3 regions of the Actinoplanes sp. NPDC051343 genome follow, and region 2 is predicted to be linked to each of the others. Evidence: riboswitches for the same ligand, from Rfam matches in the RefSeq annotation. Region 2 holds a riboswitch; each other region holds the start of a gene.

Region 1 (5,909 bases), on a different contig from region 2:
GCGGCGGCGGCGCCGATCAGGCCGGGCCAGGAGAGTACGGGGGAGAGGCTGCGGCCGAGCCCGTTGCCGACGACCGAGCCGTCGGGGCGCAGTGCGAGGCCACGGGTGATCACGGCGAGGAGGGCGCCCCAGACCGCGACCACGCCGGCCGATGAGAGGGCGAGGAGGGCGTCGGCCCGGCGGCGCCAGCGCAGGCCGTCGCCCTTGCCGCGGAATTCGAGCGCGACGCCGCGGATCGCCAGCAACAGCAGCACCGCGGCCACCGGCAGGTAGAGGCCGGAGAGCAGGGCGGCGTACCAGCCGGGGAAGGCGGCGAACGTGGCACCGATGGCGGCGACCAGCCAGACCTCGTTGCCGTCCCAGAACGGGCCGATGGTCTGCACGGCGGCGCCGCGCTCGTGGTCGTCGCGGCCGAGCAGCGGGCCGAGCAGGCCGACCCCGAAGTCGAAGCCTTCGAGCACGAAGAACAGCACCCAGGCGAGGACGACGACCGAGAACCAGAAGGTGATCATGTCAGTGCTCCTCAGTAGACGAGAGCGTCCGGTTGGTCGGCGGCGGGTGCCGGCGCTGCGGAAAGCGGCTGCCGGGACAGATGCCGCACGAGGCGGAACCAGACGACCGCGACGATCCCGTAGACGACGGTGAAGCCGGCCAGCGACGCGATGACCTCTGCACTGGTCAGACCCGGAGAGATGCCGTCCGCGACCTTGGAGATGCCGAAGGCGATCCACGGCTGCCGCGCGGTCTCGGTGAAGATCCAGCCGATGGTGTTGCCCGCCGCCGGCAGGATCGGGATCAACGGCAACCAGCGCAACAGCCAGCCGGGAGCCTCCCGGTCGCGGCGGGTCCGCCAGAGGAAGTACGCGGCGACGAGCGCGGCCAGCATGCCGACGCCGATCATCAGCCGGAACGACCAGAACGCGACCGGAATCATCGGGACGTAGTTGCCGGGGCCGTACTGGGCGGCGTACTGGGCCTGCAGTTCGTCGATGCCCTGCACGGTCGCACCCGGCGAGCCCTTGGCCAGGATCGACAGCAGCCCGGGGATGTCGAGCGCGAAGGACGGCAGCGGCTTGCCGGTCGTCACCAGCGAGAACGGCGCACCGGCGGTGGTCGTGTAGAGAGCCTCGGCCGCGGCCATCTTCATCGGCTGCACCTGGGTGATGACCTTGCCGAGGCGGTCACCGGTCAGTGCGGTCGCCGCCCCGCCGGCCAGCATCAGCCACGCGCCGAGCTTGGACAGCGGCCGGAAGCCGGGGTCGGCCGCCCGCCGCCAGACCGCGATCGCCAGCAGCAGCGCGCCGCCGATCATCGCCGCGCCGCTGAGCGTGTGCGGGAAGGCGGCCAGGTTGACCTTGTTGAGCAGCAGTTCGCGGAACGAGGTCAGGTGGGCCCGGCCGGTGACCGGGTCGAGCGAGTACGCGACCGGGTTCTGCATGAAGCTGTTGCCGGCCAGGATGATGAACGCGCTGAGCACCGTGCCGAGCGAGACGATCACGATGGTCGCGGCGTGGGCGAGGCGGGGCAGCCGGTCCCAGCCGAAGTACCAGAGCGCGAGGAACGTGGCCTCGAGGAAGAACGCCAGCATGCCCTCGATCGCCAGGGTGGGGCCGAAGACGTCGCCGTAGAACTTGGCGAACGCGCTCCAGCCCATGCCGAACTGGAACTCCTGCACGAGGCCGGTGACCACGCCGACCGCGAACGTGACGATCAGCAGCTTGCCGACGAATTTCGTGAGATCGCGCCAGACCGGGGTCCGGGTGCGCAGCCAGGTGATCTCGAGGCCGGCGGCGACCGCGGCCAGGCTGATCGACATCGGCACGAAGAAGTAGTGGTAGATCGTGACCACCGCGAACTGCAACCGCGTCAGGTCGAGCACGTCCATTCGTGAGCCCCCTCTACGACGTCTCGTAGTAGATACTACGACGCGTAGTACGACGCCGTGCAGTAGACTCGGTCACATGGCATTGGGCGACCTGGAACGCGACGTCATGGCACAGCTGTGGGCGGCCGCCGGGCCGTTGACCGTGCGTCAGGTGCACGAGCGGCTCAACCAGGACCGCGACCTGGCCTACACGACCGTGATGACCGTCCTCGACCGCCTGGCCAAGAAGGACGTGGTCACCCGCCAGAAGGCGGATCGCGCTTATCTGTACGCCCCGGCGCAGTCCCGCGAAGAGATGACCGCCGCGGTCATGCTCGACGCCCTGACCGCGAGCGGCGACCAGGACGCGGCGCTGGCCTACTTCGTCGGCCAGTTGCCCCCGGAGGCGCTGGCCGCCGCCATCGAGGCCGCCAAGCAGAAGTGATGGCTTGCCATGCGTTCTTGGGCGGTGGGTGGGGCGGTTGGACGGGGTGACCGCGCTGCTGCTCGGTGCTCTCGGGCTGACCCTGTCGCTGCTCGTGCCGGGGCCGCTCGCCCGGTCGCGCTGGCCCGACCGGGCGCCGCGCGCGGCCGTACTCCTGTGGCAGGCGATCACCCTGGCCGCCGTGCTGAGCGCGCTCGGCGTCGTGCTCGCGGTGCCCGAGGAGCTCACCCGGGCGTACGGCTCCCGTAAGCCGGTCGTGGCCGGCGCCCTGTTGATCGCCCTGGCCGTCGCCGCCGTGATCGTCGCCCGGCTGCTGATCTCGCTCTGGGGCGTGACCCGGCGCTCGCGGGCCCGCCGCGAGCGCCACCGCCTGCTGGTCGACCTGCTCGACCGGGCCGAGCGGCGCCACGAGTTCGGCCCGGACCACCTGCGGGTGCTCGAGGGCGCGCTGCCGCTGGCCTACTGCGTGCCCGGGCGCGAGCCGCGGGTCGTGCTCAGCGACGGTGTGCTGCAGGTGCTCGACCGGGCGCAGGTCGACGCGGTGCTCGCCCACGAGCAGACCCATCTGCGGCACCACCACGACGTGGTGATGGAGTCGTTCACCGCCTTCTACCGCGCGGTGCCGCCACCGCTGCGAAGCCGGGTGCCTCTGGACGCCGTACATCTGCTTCTGGAGATGGTGGCCGACGATGCCGCACGGCGCGTCGCGGGCCCCGCGGCCCTGCGGGCCGCGCTGGAAAGGTTGACCGATGCGGTCCCTCTGGCGGAGGACGCCCGGGCCGACCCGTGGGGTGACGCGCGTCGCCGGAGACTGGACCGGCTGTCGGCGCCGCGCCCCGAGTCGCCCGGCCTGAGTCTTGTCGCGGGACTAGCCGCGGCCGCCCTGCTGGTACTACCCACCGTCATCCTGGTCGTGCCCTGGCTCGACCGGGCGCTGGAGGAGTGGCCGTTCTAGTCACTCTGAGTGGCTGTCGGCATGCAAGCAGTTTCCCCGTCGCGTCGGCTTCAGTTAAGGCAATGATCGGGAGTACGGTGGTGCCCGGTCCGGCAGCCCCCCATCGTCCATCCGGCCGATCTGACGGACCACCGCCTAATCGTCGTGCCTTGACGAACCGGGGACCCGAGCAGTTGGGGTGAAGCCGTGCATCTCGCGGCCGGGCGCGCTTCCCGCTCGAACCCGTCAGCTAACCCGATCGGCGGATGAGGGAAGAAAGGACGACGCACGTAACGTGAAACGGAACGGGGCGCGCCGCGCCGTAATGCTGCGCAGCCTGCTCTGCCTCGTCGCCGCGGCCGGCGTAGTTGTCACCGCACCGGCCACCGCGGCACTCGCGACGCCCTCGCCGTCCAGCGTCGAGGCGCAGATCGACACCCAGTGGAATCAGCTAGAGCCGATCATCGAGCTGTACAACGACGTGCACGGCAAATTGATCAAGAACCAGGCTCAGCTGAAGAAGCTCACCAACCAGCTCACCCCGCTCCAGGTACAGGTGGACGTCGCCCTGTCCTCGGTTCGCGGCCTGGCCACTGACGCGTACAAGCAAGGTTCGCCGAGCGCGGTCAGTGCCATGTTGATGAGCGGGTCGACGAACCAGCTGACCGACAAGCTGACCCTTCTGGACCAGCTTGCCCGGCACCAGCAGGCGCAGATCGCCGGCGTCGCCAAGCTGCGCGACCAGTACGCCAAATCCAAGAATGACCTCCAGCTTCTGACCAACTCCATCGCCGCGCGCGATGCCGATCTGGCGCAGAAGAAGAAGGCCATCAATGTGAAGATCGATGCGCTGCAGAAGCTGCGCATCAAGGCGTACGGGGCGTCCGGTGGCGACACCGGACCCCTGCGGATCGGGCCGTGCCCGGTCACCTACACCAACGACGACGGCGGTAAGGCGGCGCGCAAGGCGTGCTCGCTGATCGGCAAGCCGTACGTCTTCGGGTCGGACGGCCCGAGCACGTACGACTGCTCCGGCCTGACCAAAGAGGCGTGGGCGACCGTGGGCGTGACCCTCGACCACTACACGAAAGACCAGTGGAACGAGGGCAAGCCGGTCAGCCGGGGAGATTTGCAGCCAGGTGACCTGGTGTTCTTCTTCCCTGGTTCGTTGCACCACGTGGCCATCTACATCGGTGGTGGTGAAGTGGTGCATGCTCCGCACACGGGTGACCATGTGCGGATGGCGGTGATGGACAACGTCGGTCCGATCGCCGGTTACCGGCGTCCGGGCTGACCGAGGCAGGCAAGTTGCTTCGGGGGACGCCAATGGCGTCCCCCGTTTGCTGTGCCTAGCCGTCGACGCGGTGGGTCGACCAGAACGAGGTGAGGTCGGTCGAGCCGGCCGCGGCCTGGGCGGCGGCCTTGAAGTCGGCGACCGTCGAGACGCCGTACCAGTGCGACGCGGCGTACGACTTGAGCAGGTTCGTCATCGCGGTCGTGCCGATCAGGCGCCGCAGGTCGTGCAGCGTGCACTTGCCGTAGCCGTAGACGACGGTGCTGTAGCGGCTCGAATGCGCGTCCCAGTAGGCCATCGAGTTGGTGAGCCGCTCGGCGCTCGACTGCCACGTGATCCCGCAGCCCGACCCGGTCTTGTTGAAGTACAGGTCGGTGGCGTAGTCGGTGAAGCCCTCGTCCAGCCACGGCGTGTTGTATTCGTCGTCGCCGACGATCCCGTAGAACCACTGGTGGGCCAGTTCGTGGGCGAGCGCGGTCGAACTGACCACGTCGAGCACGAACCCGGGATACTCCATGCCGCCGAACCAGAACCCGTTGTCCAGGACCACGTCGGCCTCGGCGTACGGATAGGCGCCGAACCGCCCGGAATGGGCATCGAGCGCCGACGTCGCCGTGCCGAGCATCGAACTCGCGTTGGCGGCACTGACCGAACTGACCCGGTAGACGTTGACCTTGACGCCGCCCGCGGTGGTGCCGGTCGTCTTCACGAACGGGCCGGCCGCCCAGGCGAACTCGCGCACCTTCGTGCCGACGGCGGTGGTGATCGTACGGCCGCTGGTGCCGGCCCGGTCGGTCGACGAGCCGGTCGCGGGCACCGCCATCGACGTCGGATGGTCCAGCATGACCGTGTAGTCGCTGCTCAGGGCGTAGAACGACTCACCGTTGTCGGTGTACGGGTCGAGATGCCAGCCGGCGCCGTCCCGGATCGCCAGCACAGGCAGCGCGTTACCGATGAAGTAGTAGCTGCCGTCGTGCCCGAACCGGTCGACGCCCGCCGTGACGGTGATCGACAGGTCGAAGCCGATGCTGCCGCTCGCACCCTGGGCCAGCGGAGCGGGCAGGGTGATCTTCATGGCGGTGCAGTTCACGGTAAGCGCCGAGGCCGTACCGCCGGTGACGTTGGTGAGCGCGATCGGGGTGGACGGGCAGGAGCCGTGCGCGTTGTCCCAGAGCCGCAGGTAGACCTCGGTCAGCGGGGTCGCCGAGGCGTTGCTGAAGGTGACGCCCTCGTGCCCGGTCCAGGTGCCACCGGTGGCGTTGCTGGTCAGGCTGATCGTGTAGGCCGGGGTCGCCGGCGTGCGGGTGGTGTCCGTCGCGGCCGCCCGCGCCGGGGTGGCCGGTGCCGCCAGCATCGTGCCGGCGAGGGCGAG
Region 2 (5,909 bases):
GCAGCTCGCCGCGCCGCACCGCCTGGCCGACCAGCTTTTCGCCGACCGCCTGCTGGTGGGTGCGCAGCGCCTTCTGGAGGGTGTCGGCGATCTGCGGGTTTCGGGCCGCCTCGGCCATCAGGTCGGGGATGATCTGGGACGCGATCCGGTGCTGGAGCGCACGGCTTACGATCATCGTCAGCAGTTCGAGGTCGTCGGCGAAACTGCCCGTGTCGGGCAGCGGGACGGCTCGCCCGGCCACGTCGGAGACGATCTCGAGGACCATCTCGAGTTTGTTGCTCCACCGGCGGTAGATCGCAGTCTTGCCGACCCCGGCCCGGCGCGCGACCGCCTCGATGGACAGCCGGCCGTAACCCACCTCGGCCAGTTCGTTCATCACGGCGTTGCGGATTGCTGCGGTGATGTCTCCTCGGAGCACCGCCGCGCCGGCGGGTGCACGCTTGCCTGTCGCCACACGATCACTATACGCCAGGACGTAACGGTTGCGTTCCGCCGTTCGGCCGGTTAGTCTCGCCACGTCGATACGACTGCGTTTCATCGGCAGGGAACGGCGGTCGGCTGTCATGCTGCTCTAGTGTTCCCGCGAAGAAAGCCTGGGTCCGACACCCCCATCGGTCCGACGAGATCGGAGCACCACCCCATGTCTCAGACGGCGGTTGCCGATTCCGAAACCGGGTTGCCGCTCAAGGAGCTGGCCCAGCGGAATGGTCTGGGCTCGGCCGGCCGGATGCCCAGCGTCATCGAGTACGCGAAGCAGATCTGGTCCTACCGGCATTTCATCGGCGCGTTCGCCCGTGCGAGGACGATCGCCACCCTCGGCGAGACCCGCCTCGGAATGATCTGGCAGGTCCTGACCCCCGTGTTCAACGCGGGCGTCTACTACGTGATCTTCGGCGTCATCATCAACACCCGGCGCAGCCAGTCGAACTTCATCACCTACCTGTGCATCGGTGTGTTCCTGTTCGGCTTCAGCCAGACGGTCGTGCAGAACGGTGTGACGGCCATCACCGGCAACCTCGGTCTGATCCGGGCGCTGCATTTCCCCCGGGCGAGTCTGCCGATCGCGGTCACGTTGATCGAGATCCGCAACATGATCGCCTCGCTCAGCGTCCTGCTCGCCATCGTGCTGATCAGCGGCGAGCCGATCCGATGGCAGTGGCTGCTGATGCTGCCACTTTTCCTATTGCAGTCGCTGTTCAACGGCGGTCTGGCGATGTTCGTCGCCCGGCTGGGCACCAAGGTGCACGACATCCGGCAGCTGATCCCGTTCATCATGCGGTTCTGGCTGTACGGCTCGGCCGTGATCTACCCGGTCACCAACTTCACCCACCGGTTCCACGGCTGGAAGATCGACATCATCAAGGCCAACCCGCTGCTGGTCTTCATCGAGCTGGGCCGGCACGCCCTGATGAAGGACGTCGAGCTGGTCGGCCCGCCGCTGCACCTGTGGATCGAAGCCATCATCTGGACCGTGTTCGTCGTCATCGGCGGCTATCTGTACTTCCGGCGCGGAGAGAAGGGTTACGGCCGTGGCTGAGGAACGCGTCCCCACCGTCATCGCGGACGAGGCACACATCGTCTACCGCATCCATGGCGCCTCGGCGGCCGGCGCCAACAGCCCGGCGGCGAGTTTCAAACGGATCATGACGAAGAAGAACGCGGCGAGCATCCGAGAGGTGCACGCGGTCAAGGGCGTCACCTTCGTGGCCTACCGCGGCGAGGCGATCGGCCTGATCGGCAGCAACGGCTCCGGCAAGTCGACGCTGCTGCGGGCCATCGCCGGCCTGCTGCCGGTCGAGCGCGGCGGGGCGATCTACGCGGCCGGCCAGCCGTCTCTCCTGGGCGTGAACGCGGCCCTGATGAACGACCTGTCCGGCGAGAAAAACGTCGAGCTGGGCTGCCTCGCCATGGGCATGTCCCCGGCCGAGGTCAAGGCGCGCACCGCCGACATCGTCGAGTTCTCGGGCATCAACGAGCGGGGCGAGTTCAGCACGCTGCCGATGAAGACCTACTCGTCCGGCATGGCGGCGCGGCTCCGCTTCTCGATCGCCGCGGCCAAGAAGCACGACGTGCTGCTGATCGACGAGGCGCTGGCCACCGGCGACGCGAAGTTCCGCAAGCGGAGCGAGGCGCGGGTGCGTGAGCTACGCGCGGAGGCCGGCACGGTCTTCCTGGTCAGCCACAGCGAACAAACGATCCGCGACACCTGCGAACGCACCATCTGGCTCGAGTCGGGCGTGATCCGGGCCGACGGCCCGACCGAGGAGATCATGCGGATGTACGAGGAATTCAGCAATAAATGAGAGAAGGCCGGCCCCGATGGGCCGGCCTTCTGCGTTTCATCGCACCGAGAGATGTACGTGGTTCTCATGCTCGCTCGACGGGTCGCCGTTGCCCTTCGTGTACGCCTTCCAGCCGCTGCTGGGCAGCCAGATGCGCCGGAACCAGATCACGTAGAGGACGCCCAACTCGTCGGAGTTGTTGATGAAGTAGTTGGCCAGCCGGTTGCCGTAGTCCTTGCTGGCGCCCGACGCGACCCCGCCGAAGCCGCCCTTGTCGGCCGCGAAGTCGCAGGCCCGGCCCTTCGGATGCTCGCCACTGTTCTGATGCCGGAAGCAGGCCACGTAGTGGGTGAATCCGGCCGACTTGGCCTGCTGCATGGCGTGCAGCATGCGCGGGGTGATGCAGCCGTCGGTGGTCGGGTCGTTGACCGTGCATCCCTCGGGTGACAGCGACCCGTCCGAGTTCCGGTTGACCGACGTCGCCTTGGAACTGCCACCGCCGTCGCCCGGTTGCGGGTCGTCCTGTCCGGCGTTCGCCGTCTTGAGCGCCGCCTCGGCCTGCGCCTTGCGGGCCGCCATCACGGCGACCTGTTTCTGCTGGTCGCGCACGGTCGCGTCGATCGCCGCCTTGGCCCGGCCCTGAGTCTCGCGGGCGGTTTGCAGGTCGTGCATCGCCTTCTGCTGGCGGGCCGCCACGGTCTGCAGGACCTGGGCCCGGTCGAGGAAGCCGGCCGAGGAGTTGGCGGTCAGCAGCGCGCTCATCGGCCCGAGCCGACCGGCCCGGTAGGACTCCTGCACGACCTGGTCGAACGCGGCCTGCCGGGGCGCCATCTCGGTGTCGATCCGCTGGAGTCGGGTGGCCAGGTCGGTCTGCTTCTTCTTGGAGCCGGCCAGTTTGTCCCGGGCCTCGAGGTAGCCGCGGGAGGCCGTGTCGAGTTGCTGGGTGAGCGACTTGGAGCCGCCCTCGCCGTCGTCGCCCGACGATCCGGGTGCGGCCCGGGCGGGCGAGGCGAGTCCGGTCGCCGCGACGAGGGCGACCAGTATCGCGGCCATGGTTTTCGGCAGCACAGGCATTCCTTCCGGTGGTGCCGCCGGCCGGGTTAGCTGACGGGTTCGGGACGGAAGAAATCCCTACCGCTCTTCGTCGAGCGGATTCACCCCGGTGTAAAAGGTGGTTCCCCGGCTCACCCCGAAGGGTGATTAGGCGGCGGTCTCCATTCGAAGACCGCGGCCGACGATACCGGACGCCATCGATTGATCGATAGTTTTGATACGCAGAGCAATTGTCCAGTCACTATGCGTCCCACCATTACTAGATGTCGCCGTACGGTAACTGCTTTTGTCCTTTTCGAACCCTGAAGCATTCTCGCTGCTCGGGTAAACTCGGCGCCGGAATCTGCACGGCAGAACACCGCCTAATCGCCGCGAGGCGAGCCGGGGACCCAGGTTTTCCGTTGGGGTGCATCCGCTTGATGACGAGCGGTAGGGATCGCTTCCGTCCCGAACCCGTCAGCTAACCCGGTCGGCGGTCCACCCGGAAGGACATGCATGACCGTCAGACACCGTCGGTGGCTGAATCTCGCCCTGGTGCCGCTGATAGTGGCCGCCACCCTGACCGCCGTCACCGCCCCGGCGCAGGCCGAGCCCGGCTCCGGATCTTCCTCCACGTCGACGTCCCCCGACGAGAAGGGCGGTGACGAGCTCTCCGACAACTCCACCCTCAACGACGTGCTGGAGAGCACCAACCGGAAGTACGTGCAGGCCAAGGCCGCGGTCGCCACGTCGACCACCCAGCAGAAGGCGCTGGCCGGTCAGATCAAGGACGCCGAGGCCAAGCGCGACGCCCTCACCCCCGAGGTCGCGGCGATCGCGACCCAGCAGTACGAGACCGGCCGCCTCAGCGCGTCCCGTTTCCTGCTCGGCGCCGACGACTCGGACGACTTCCTCGCCAAGGCGGTCTCGCTCGAGGAGATCAACGCGCTGCACGATCGCAAGCTGCACGACCTCGACCTGGCGATCGACGAGGTCAACGCCAAGAAGGCGGCGCTCGACGCCGAGGTCAAGGCGCAGCAGACCAACCTGCTGGCGATGCAGAAGCAGAAGGAGTCGGCCGACAAGGCGCTTCAGCTGGTCGGTGGCGATAGCCTGACCCAGGGCTTCGTGGTCGCCAAGTCGCCGGTCGCCGCGCCCGCGCCGCGAAACGCCCAGGGCGGCTTCTCCCCCGAGGCCTGCACGGTGAACGACCCGACCACCAACGGATGCATCACGCCGCGCATGCTCCATCTCTACCAAGAGGTGAAGAAGGCGGGCTTCAATAGATTCGTCGGCTGCCATCGCGACGGCGGGCCTTACGAGCACCCCAAGGGCCGGGCCTGCGACTGGTCGTTGCAGAAGAGCGGGTTCTCGGTCGCGCACAACGCCGACATGAAGAACTACGGCAACGACCTGATGGCGTTCCTCGTGCGTAACGCGGACCGCCTCGGCATCTACTACGTGATCTGGTACGCGCAGATCTGGTTTCCGGCGACCGGCAACTGGCATGCCTATCACGGTGTGAGTAATCACAAGGATCACGTGCACGTATCAGTGCTTTAAAAAAAGGGCCCCGCGTTTTCGCGGGGCCCTTCCTGCTTCAGTTGGCGCTGCTGGTCGCCCGGCGCACCGGCGCCCGGCCGTGCGGCTGGCTCGGCGCCGGACCGACCGGCGGGGCCGGCGGGATCGGCACCGAGACCGGCTTGACCTGGGTCACCTCGATCTCCTTGCCGTGGTGGACCAGCGTCAGCCGGGCCGCCCCGCCGCCGTTGCGCAGCGAGTAGGTGACCTCCTCGGCGGAGACGTCGACCCGCAGCCGCAGCCCGTGCCACAGCATCGAGAACTCGAGATTGGTGATGCGGCTGGGCAGCCGCGGCGCGAAGGACAGCTGGCCGTTGAAGTCACGCATGCCGCCGAGACCGGCGATCAGCGAGATCCAGGTGCCGGCCAGCGACGCGACGTGCACGCCGTCCCGGGCATTCTGGTGCAGGTCGTGCAGGTCCATCAGGGCGGCCTCGCCCAGATAGTCGTGTGCCAGCTCGAGGTGACCCACCTCGGCCGCCAGCACCGCCTGGACGCAGGCCGAGAGCGAGGAGTCCCGCACCGTACGCGCGTCGTAGTAGGCGAAGTTGCGTGCCTTCTCCTCCGGCGTGAACGCGTCGCCCCGGATATACATCGCCATGACCAGGTCGGCCTGCTTGACGACCTGCTTGCGGTACAGATCGAAGTACGGGTAGTTCAGCAGCAGCGGGTACGCCTCGGGGGGCGTGTTCTCGAAGTCCCACTCCTGCAGCCGCGTGAAGCCCTGCGACTGCTGGTGCACCCCGAGCTCCCGGTCGTACGGGATGTGCACGGCGGCCGCCGCGTCCCGCCACGAGGCCATCTCCTCGTCGTCGACCCCGAACTTGTGGGCCAGGTCGGGGTGACGCTTGGCCGCCTCGACCGCGGCGAACATGTTCTGCTGCGCCATCAGGTTGGTGTAGATGTTGTCGTCGACCACGGCCGTGTATTCGTCCGGGCCGGTGACGCCGTCGATGTGGAAGCGGCCGTGCCGGTCGTGGTGGCCGAGCGAGCGCCACAGCCGGGCCGTCTCGA
Region 3 (5,909 bases), on a different contig from region 2:
GGCGGCTCAGGAGGTCGCCATCGAGATCGCCGAAATGCCGCCGCCGTCTGAAGTGGTGCCTGAGCTCGAGAAGCTCGTCCGAGGCTGAATCGTTCGCACGGACCGCCTCGATGGCGCCGCTCTGATGTCATGGAGGACGACCGGGAGGTTCCGATGAACGTCGAAGACCCGACCGCCAAGTCCCGTCGCTTCTGGGACGACGTCGCCCCGCGCTACGACCGGGCCATGCGTCTTCTGGAGCGCTACCAATTCCGAGGCGGCCGTGAATGGGTGTGCTCGCGGGCCCGCGGCGACGTTCTCGAGGTCGCCGTCGGCACCGGCCTCAACCTCGGCCTCTATCCGCCCGGCACTCGCCTGACCGGCGTTGACCTGAGTCCGGAAATGCTGGCGCGGGCTCGTTCCCGATCGGCTGCGATCAATGCGCCGATCGAGCTGAAGGAGGCCGACGTGGAGGCGCTGCCGTTCGGCGACGGCACTTTCGACACGGTGGTGTCCACATTGGCCATGTGTGCGGTGCCCGATGAGCGCGCGGCCGTTCTGGAGATGCGCCGGGTGCTGCGGCCAGGCGGCCGGCTGCTGCTGCTCGACCACATCGGCAGCAATTGGTGGCCGATCCGGGCCGGTCAGCGACTGATGGAGATCTACACGATTCCGCACGGGGGCGAGCACATGACGCGGCGGCCGCGGCCGGTCGTCGAGCAGGCCGGGCTCGTCATCGAGGAATCGGAGCGGCTCAAGGCGGGCACGGTCGAGCGGATCAGCGCTAGGAAACCGTGAGGAATTCGCCGAGAAAGCGGGCCTCGTCGAGCAACTGGGCGGCCCGATCGGCGTGCCCGGCCCGGTCGTAATCGGCGGCGGCCTCTTCGCGGGAGGCGATTTCATCGCGCACGATCTGCGCGATGTCGTCGGGGGAGAGCACCCGGCGTTCGGCCTCGGCGGCACCGACACCGATTGGCGACTGCTCGATTGCGAGGCCCTTGGTCTCGGCCGGGACGACGGCTTCCGCGTTGTCAATGGCGGCCAGCGTGGACCGCAGCACGCCGACGGCGAGCCGATCGCGGGCCTTCATCGCGGCGGGCAGGGCTTGGCGGAGTTGCTCACGAATCGAGACGGACACGGTTCGTCAGATTAGCCGAACGCCGCTTTCAAATGCGGCAGGAGCGCTTCCAGCGCCGCGCTGACCCGAGGGCGCCAAACGAGCGCGAGCAGGGCGGCAATCGGGACTCCGGTGATCGGCACCGCTTTCAGATCCGGAAAGTCGGCGGCCATCGATTCGCTCAGGACCGCCACGCCGAAACCGCGGGCGGCGAGACTCGCCACGGCGCCGGGCGCCGATGCGGCGAGCGCGAGATCGGGGATCAGACCCTGCGACAGGAAGGCTTCGTCGAAAACGGCACGGATGCCGGTGCCTTCCGGCAGGGTGACGAGCGGGTACGCGGTGAGCTCCTCGACGGAAACCGCGTCCCGGCCGGCGAGTTCTGAATCGGGCGGGGCCAATGCGATAAGCCCTTCCCGGGCGATGACGTGGGAAGCCAGATGCTCCGGGGCGTCGCCGGCCAGACCGACCAGCGCGATGTCGTAGAGCGAGACCCGCACGCCGGTCACCAACTGGTCGGAGTTGTCCTCGGCCAGCTCGAGTTCGATGGCCGGATGCGCGCGGTGGAAGGCGGCCAGGGCGGCGAAGAGCGGCTTCACCTCACAGCCGATCACCATGCCGATCGTCAGGTGGCCGCGCACCAGCCCCTGAACCTGGTCGACGGTCTGCCTCAGGCCGGCCGCGGCGTCCAGCGCGGCTTTCGCGTACGGCAGGGCCTCGCGCCCCGCCTCGGTGAGGCGGGCGGTGCGCCCGGACCGGTCGAAGAGCTCCGCCCCGAGCTCCTTTTCCAGGGCTTTGACCTGCGCACTCACCCCGGATTGGCTGATTCGCACCCGGGCTGCCGCGCGGGTGAAGTTGGCCTCGTCGGCGACCGCGGCGAAGTACTCGAGCTGGCGAAGTTCCATAACCACAGATTCTAGTTACGACAAGAACCATCTGTTGGACTGCTGAGGCCGACCGCGGAAGGGTGGCGTCATGAACGAACGACAGAAGGCCATGAAGCCCGAAGACCTGACCCGCCTCTTCGTCGAGCGGGCCAACGCCAGAGACGCGGCCGGCCTGGCCGAGCTCTACGAGGAAGGCGCGGTCATGGCCTACCCTCCCGGCGGCCAGACCGTCGGCCGAGCCGCGATCGAGAAGCTATGGGCCGAGCTGTTGCCCAAGATGCCGGAGATCAAGCCCGAGCAGCCATTGCCGACGCTGATAAGCGGCGACCTCGCCCTGACCTCGACGCCGCCGCGTGACGGCTCCGGTGCCCGTGCGCAGGTGGTGCGCCGCCAGGCCGACGGCTCGTGGCTGCGGGTGCTCGACCAGCCCGAGTTCGTCACCCCGGGCAGTCGATGAGGCGGTGTCGCTGTGGTGGTGCCGACGGGGGCAATGGCACCACCACAGCGCACGGGGAACGGGGCACAGGGGTTGGTGCGGTGAAACTATCTAGCTCAGAGCGCGATCCGCTGACCGGGGAAGATCAGGTTCGGGTCGTTGATGATGCCGCTGTTGAGCTTGGCCAGCGAGTGCCAGCCGCCCTTGACCTGATAGCGCGAGGCGATGGCCGACAGCGTGTCGCCCGAACGCACCACATAGGTCTTGCCGGTCGCCTTGACCGACGCCGACCGGACGACCCGGTTGGTGGTCGCCTTGTGCTGGCTCGACTTCGACGACTTGTGGGTCACCGACTTCGAGGTGTTGCTCGACTTGGTGCTGTGCGACTTCGAGCTGTGCGACTCGCTGTGCGAGCCGCTGGTGTTGCTGCCCGAGTAATGCTTGGTCGAGCCGCCCTTCTTGCCGCACACCGGCCAGGCGCCGATGCCCTGGCCCCGCAGAACCTTCTCGGCGATCGCGATCTGTTCCGACCGGCTCGCCTTGTTGGCCGTGCTGGCGTACTTGCCGCCGCCGTACGCCTTCCAGGTGCCCTTGGTGAACTGCAGGCCACCGTAGAAGCCGTTGCCCGTGTTGATGCTCCAGTTACCACCGGACTCGCACTGCGCGACGGCGTCCCAGTTCACGCTGGACGCCTGCGCCGGCGAGGCCGGCCCGAGCAGGGCGGCGGTGCCCGCCACGCCCGCGGCGGTGATGCCGAGGGCAATACGGGCATGCTTTCGAATCTGTGCCATGACAGAAATTCCTCCACGCCTGCGAGGTCAGCTGTCGGGTTCGGGCTGAGGTGCCCGGCCGCGGTTGGCGGCTTCACCCCGAGGCGCGCACCAGCGCGCCGAGGAACTTTTGGGTCCCCCGCTCCATGCCTTGGGTCAATTTCCGTCGGGCGGCGGCAAGGACTCGGCGATCCGCCCACGGTGTCCACGATGGCGGACCCGACCGAACCTAGCCGGACGAATTCGGCGACCGCCAAGTTAAGGTGACCTTGTTCTCAGTAATTGACCTATTTGATCTTTCTTTAGGACGAGTATGACCGATATGTGGAGTCCTTAAATTACCAGTCGGTAACCTTCGACTCCATGTCGCTTTGTCTGATGCAGAATCGGCAACTATGACCCAGCCCACCCGCGAGCACGATGTCGTCGTCTACGGCGCCACCGGCTTCGCCGGCGCCCTCGTCGCCCGTCATCTGGCCGCGTACGCCCCTGTCGGCGCCCGGATCGCGTTGGCCGGCCGTTCGGAGACGAAGCTCACTTCGGTCAAGACCGAGTTGGGCGTCGATTGGCCGATCGTGGTCGCCGACGCCTCCGACGAAGCCGCCCTGTCCCGGCTCGCCACCTCCACCCGGGTGGTCGTCACCACGGTCGGGCCGTACCTGAGATACGGCCGCCGGTTGGCCGCGGTCTGCGCTGCGGTGGGCACCGACTACGCCGACCTGACCGGCGAGGTGCTCTTCGTCCGCGACAGCATCGACGCCAACCACGACATGGCCCGCCGCACCGGCGCCCGCATCGTGCACGCCTGCGGCTTCGACTCGATCCCCTCCGACATCGGTGTCCACGTCCTCAATCGTCAGGTCAAGGCTGACGAGGCGGGCGACCTGACCGACACCACGCTGGTCGTGACCAGCCTCCGCGGAGGCATGAGCGGCGGCACCATCGACACCATCCGCGCCCAGATGGAGGAAATGAAGAAGGACCGCGCGCGGCGCCGCATCGCGGCCAGCCCCTACTCGCTGAGCCCTGACCGCGCGGCCGAGCCCGACCTGGGACGCCAGCCGGACATGGTCACCCTGCCCGGTCCGGCCGTCGACCCGTCGTTGCGGGGCACGCTCGCCCCGTTCTTCATGGCGCCGTTCAACACCCGGATCGTGCGCCGGTCGAACGCGCTGCAGAACTGGTCGTACGGCCGCACGTTCCGCTACCGCGAGGTCATGAGCATCGGCACGTCTCCGCTTTCACCGCTGCTGGCCGGGGCCCTGAAGGCCGGGATCGGTGCCGCGATGGTCGGCCTGGCGGTGACGCCGCCGGCGATCCTCGACCGTGTTCTGCCCAGCCCGGGCAGCGGCCCCAGTGAGCGCACCCGCACGTCGGGCCATTTCACCGTCGACGTCTTCACCCGCACGACGACCGGGGCTCGCTATCGCTCGCGGGTCCGCGCGAAGGGTGATCCGGGCTATGCGGCGACCGCCGTCATGCTGGGCGAGTCGGCGCTGGCCCTGGCCTTCGACCGCGACGAGTTGCCGCCTTCGGAGGGTGGCGTGCTGACGCCGGCCACCGCCATGGGAGATGTGCTGGTCAACCGCTTGCGCACGGCGGGCCTGACGATCACCGCGGGCCGCGCCGACTGAGGGCACTGCCGTGACCCGTGCGGCAAGATCCGTGCGGCCAAGATCCGTGCGGCCACGGCTCCGCTCCCGGCCGGCCCGCTGCAGATCGAGGAGTTGACCGGCAGTGGGCCGGGCCGGGCGTGATCCGCCCGGACAAGTCCGGGTCCGTCGGCCGGCCCTGTCGGGAACGCAGGCGTACCTGATCTACGCGAGACTGCCCGACCATCGCCGGTACGTCAATGAGCGAGGAGGTGGCCGGCGATCCACGTCAGGTGGTCAGCCAGTTCGTCCGGGTCCTCGGCCATGTCGCGCGAGATCCAGTCGATGATGACCTCGCTGATGCCCGCGATCAGCGCCAGCAACGTGCGTTCCAGCCGCCGCTTGTCGGCCGTGTCGCCGACGAACCGGTTGACCAGCGGCGCGAAATGCTGGGCGTCCTCCCGCAGCACACCGCGGCGGCGGGTCTCCATGCGCGGCGCGTTGACGTAGATCACGCGGGCGCGTTCCGGATCTTCGACCAGTTTGGCGATCAGCGTGCGCATCATCGGCCGGAGGAGCTCCTCGGCCGTTGCTGCCTGAGGCGGGGCCGACCCGGCGACCTGGCCGAGCAGCCAACGATTTTGCTCGCGGTGCACGATCAGCAGCAGGTTTTCCCGGTCGGTGAAGTGCTCGTAGAAGTAGCGCTTGGAGACCTTTGCTCCGGCGCAAACGTCGGCGACCGTCACGTCCTCGTAATCGCGGGTGCCGAAGAGGTGTACCGCCGCCGTCACGATCCTGGCCCGCCGGTCGCTGGCCCGTTCCTGCCGGGACCGTCCGCCGTAGTTCTCGCCGCGGCGGGATGGTGCGCCTCGGCGCGGCGCAACCGCCGTCCGCTCTTCCACGCCCCCACCGTAGGCCCTCGGCGCCGACTCCTCCTAAACAGTGCCGAAAAGCCCCGGTGATCACGCTTCTCGACAGTCCACGTTGTCCATTCCGGCGATGTCGGTCCGGGTACTATGCCGCCCGTAACACCCTTGACCTCCGCCGCCCTCTGGCCGGAAGTGCCTCCTAACCGGCACGATTCACCTGTGACCGCGAGCCGCCTTCCCTTCCCGCTCACTCTGACGG

Evidence for each region. Region 2 has a riboswitch for cyclic di-AMP ahead of ACIA5C_RS38710 (coiled-coil domain-containing protein). Riboswitches for the same ligand answer to the same signal wherever they lie in the genome.
Region 1: linked by a shared signal. The riboswitch ahead of ACIA5C_RS13815 (NlpC/P60 family protein) and the one ahead of ACIA5C_RS38710 (coiled-coil domain-containing protein) in region 2 are both predicted to bind cyclic di-AMP.
Region 3: linked by a shared signal. The riboswitch ahead of ACIA5C_RS31625 (transglycosylase family protein) and the one ahead of ACIA5C_RS38710 (coiled-coil domain-containing protein) in region 2 are both predicted to bind cyclic di-AMP.

What each region holds. Positions count from the first base shown of each region.
Region 1 covers NZ_JBITEL010000003.1:678,999-684,907, forward strand. Annotated here, with positions in the region: gene cydB (cytochrome d ubiquinol oxidase subunit II) at 1-512, opposite strand, end outside; gene ACIA5C_RS13800 (cytochrome ubiquinol oxidase subunit I) at 524-1,885, opposite strand; gene ACIA5C_RS13805 (BlaI/MecI/CopY family transcriptional regulator) at 1,962-2,309, shown strand; gene ACIA5C_RS13810 (M56 family metallopeptidase) at 2,356-3,264, shown strand; cyclic di-AMP (ydaO/yuaA leader) riboswitch at 3,387-3,523, shown strand; gene ACIA5C_RS13815 (NlpC/P60 family protein) at 3,539-4,537, shown strand; gene ACIA5C_RS13820 (M1 family metallopeptidase) at 4,593-5,909, opposite strand, start outside.
Region 2 covers NZ_JBITEL010000015.1:69,191-75,099, forward strand. Annotated here, with positions in the region: gene ACIA5C_RS38690 (TetR/AcrR family transcriptional regulator) at 1-454, opposite strand, end outside; gene ACIA5C_RS38695 (ABC transporter permease) at 641-1,537, shown strand; gene ACIA5C_RS38700 (ABC transporter ATP-binding protein) at 1,530-2,303, shown strand; gene ACIA5C_RS38705 (coiled-coil domain-containing protein) at 2,340-3,356, opposite strand; cyclic di-AMP (ydaO/yuaA leader) riboswitch at 3,354-3,499, opposite strand; cyclic di-AMP (ydaO/yuaA leader) riboswitch at 3,685-3,825, shown strand; gene ACIA5C_RS38710 (coiled-coil domain-containing protein) at 3,831-4,877, shown strand; gene ACIA5C_RS38715 (glycoside hydrolase family 65 protein) at 4,915-5,909, opposite strand, start outside.
Region 3 covers NZ_JBITEL010000010.1:297,594-303,502, reverse strand. Annotated here, with positions in the region: gene ACIA5C_RS31650 (nucleotide disphospho-sugar-binding domain-containing protein) at 1-88, shown strand, start outside; gene ACIA5C_RS31645 (class I SAM-dependent methyltransferase) at 154-777, shown strand; gene ACIA5C_RS31640 (hypothetical protein) at 764-1,117, opposite strand; gene ACIA5C_RS31635 (LysR family transcriptional regulator) at 1,129-2,001, opposite strand; gene ACIA5C_RS31630 (YybH family protein) at 2,093-2,440, shown strand; gene ACIA5C_RS31625 (transglycosylase family protein) at 2,536-3,210, opposite strand; cyclic di-AMP (ydaO/yuaA leader) riboswitch at 3,212-3,378, opposite strand; gene ACIA5C_RS31620 (saccharopine dehydrogenase family protein) at 3,585-4,823, shown strand; gene ACIA5C_RS31615 (TetR/AcrR family transcriptional regulator) at 5,039-5,683, opposite strand; gene ACIA5C_RS31610 (GNAT family N-acetyltransferase) at 5,870-5,909, shown strand, end outside.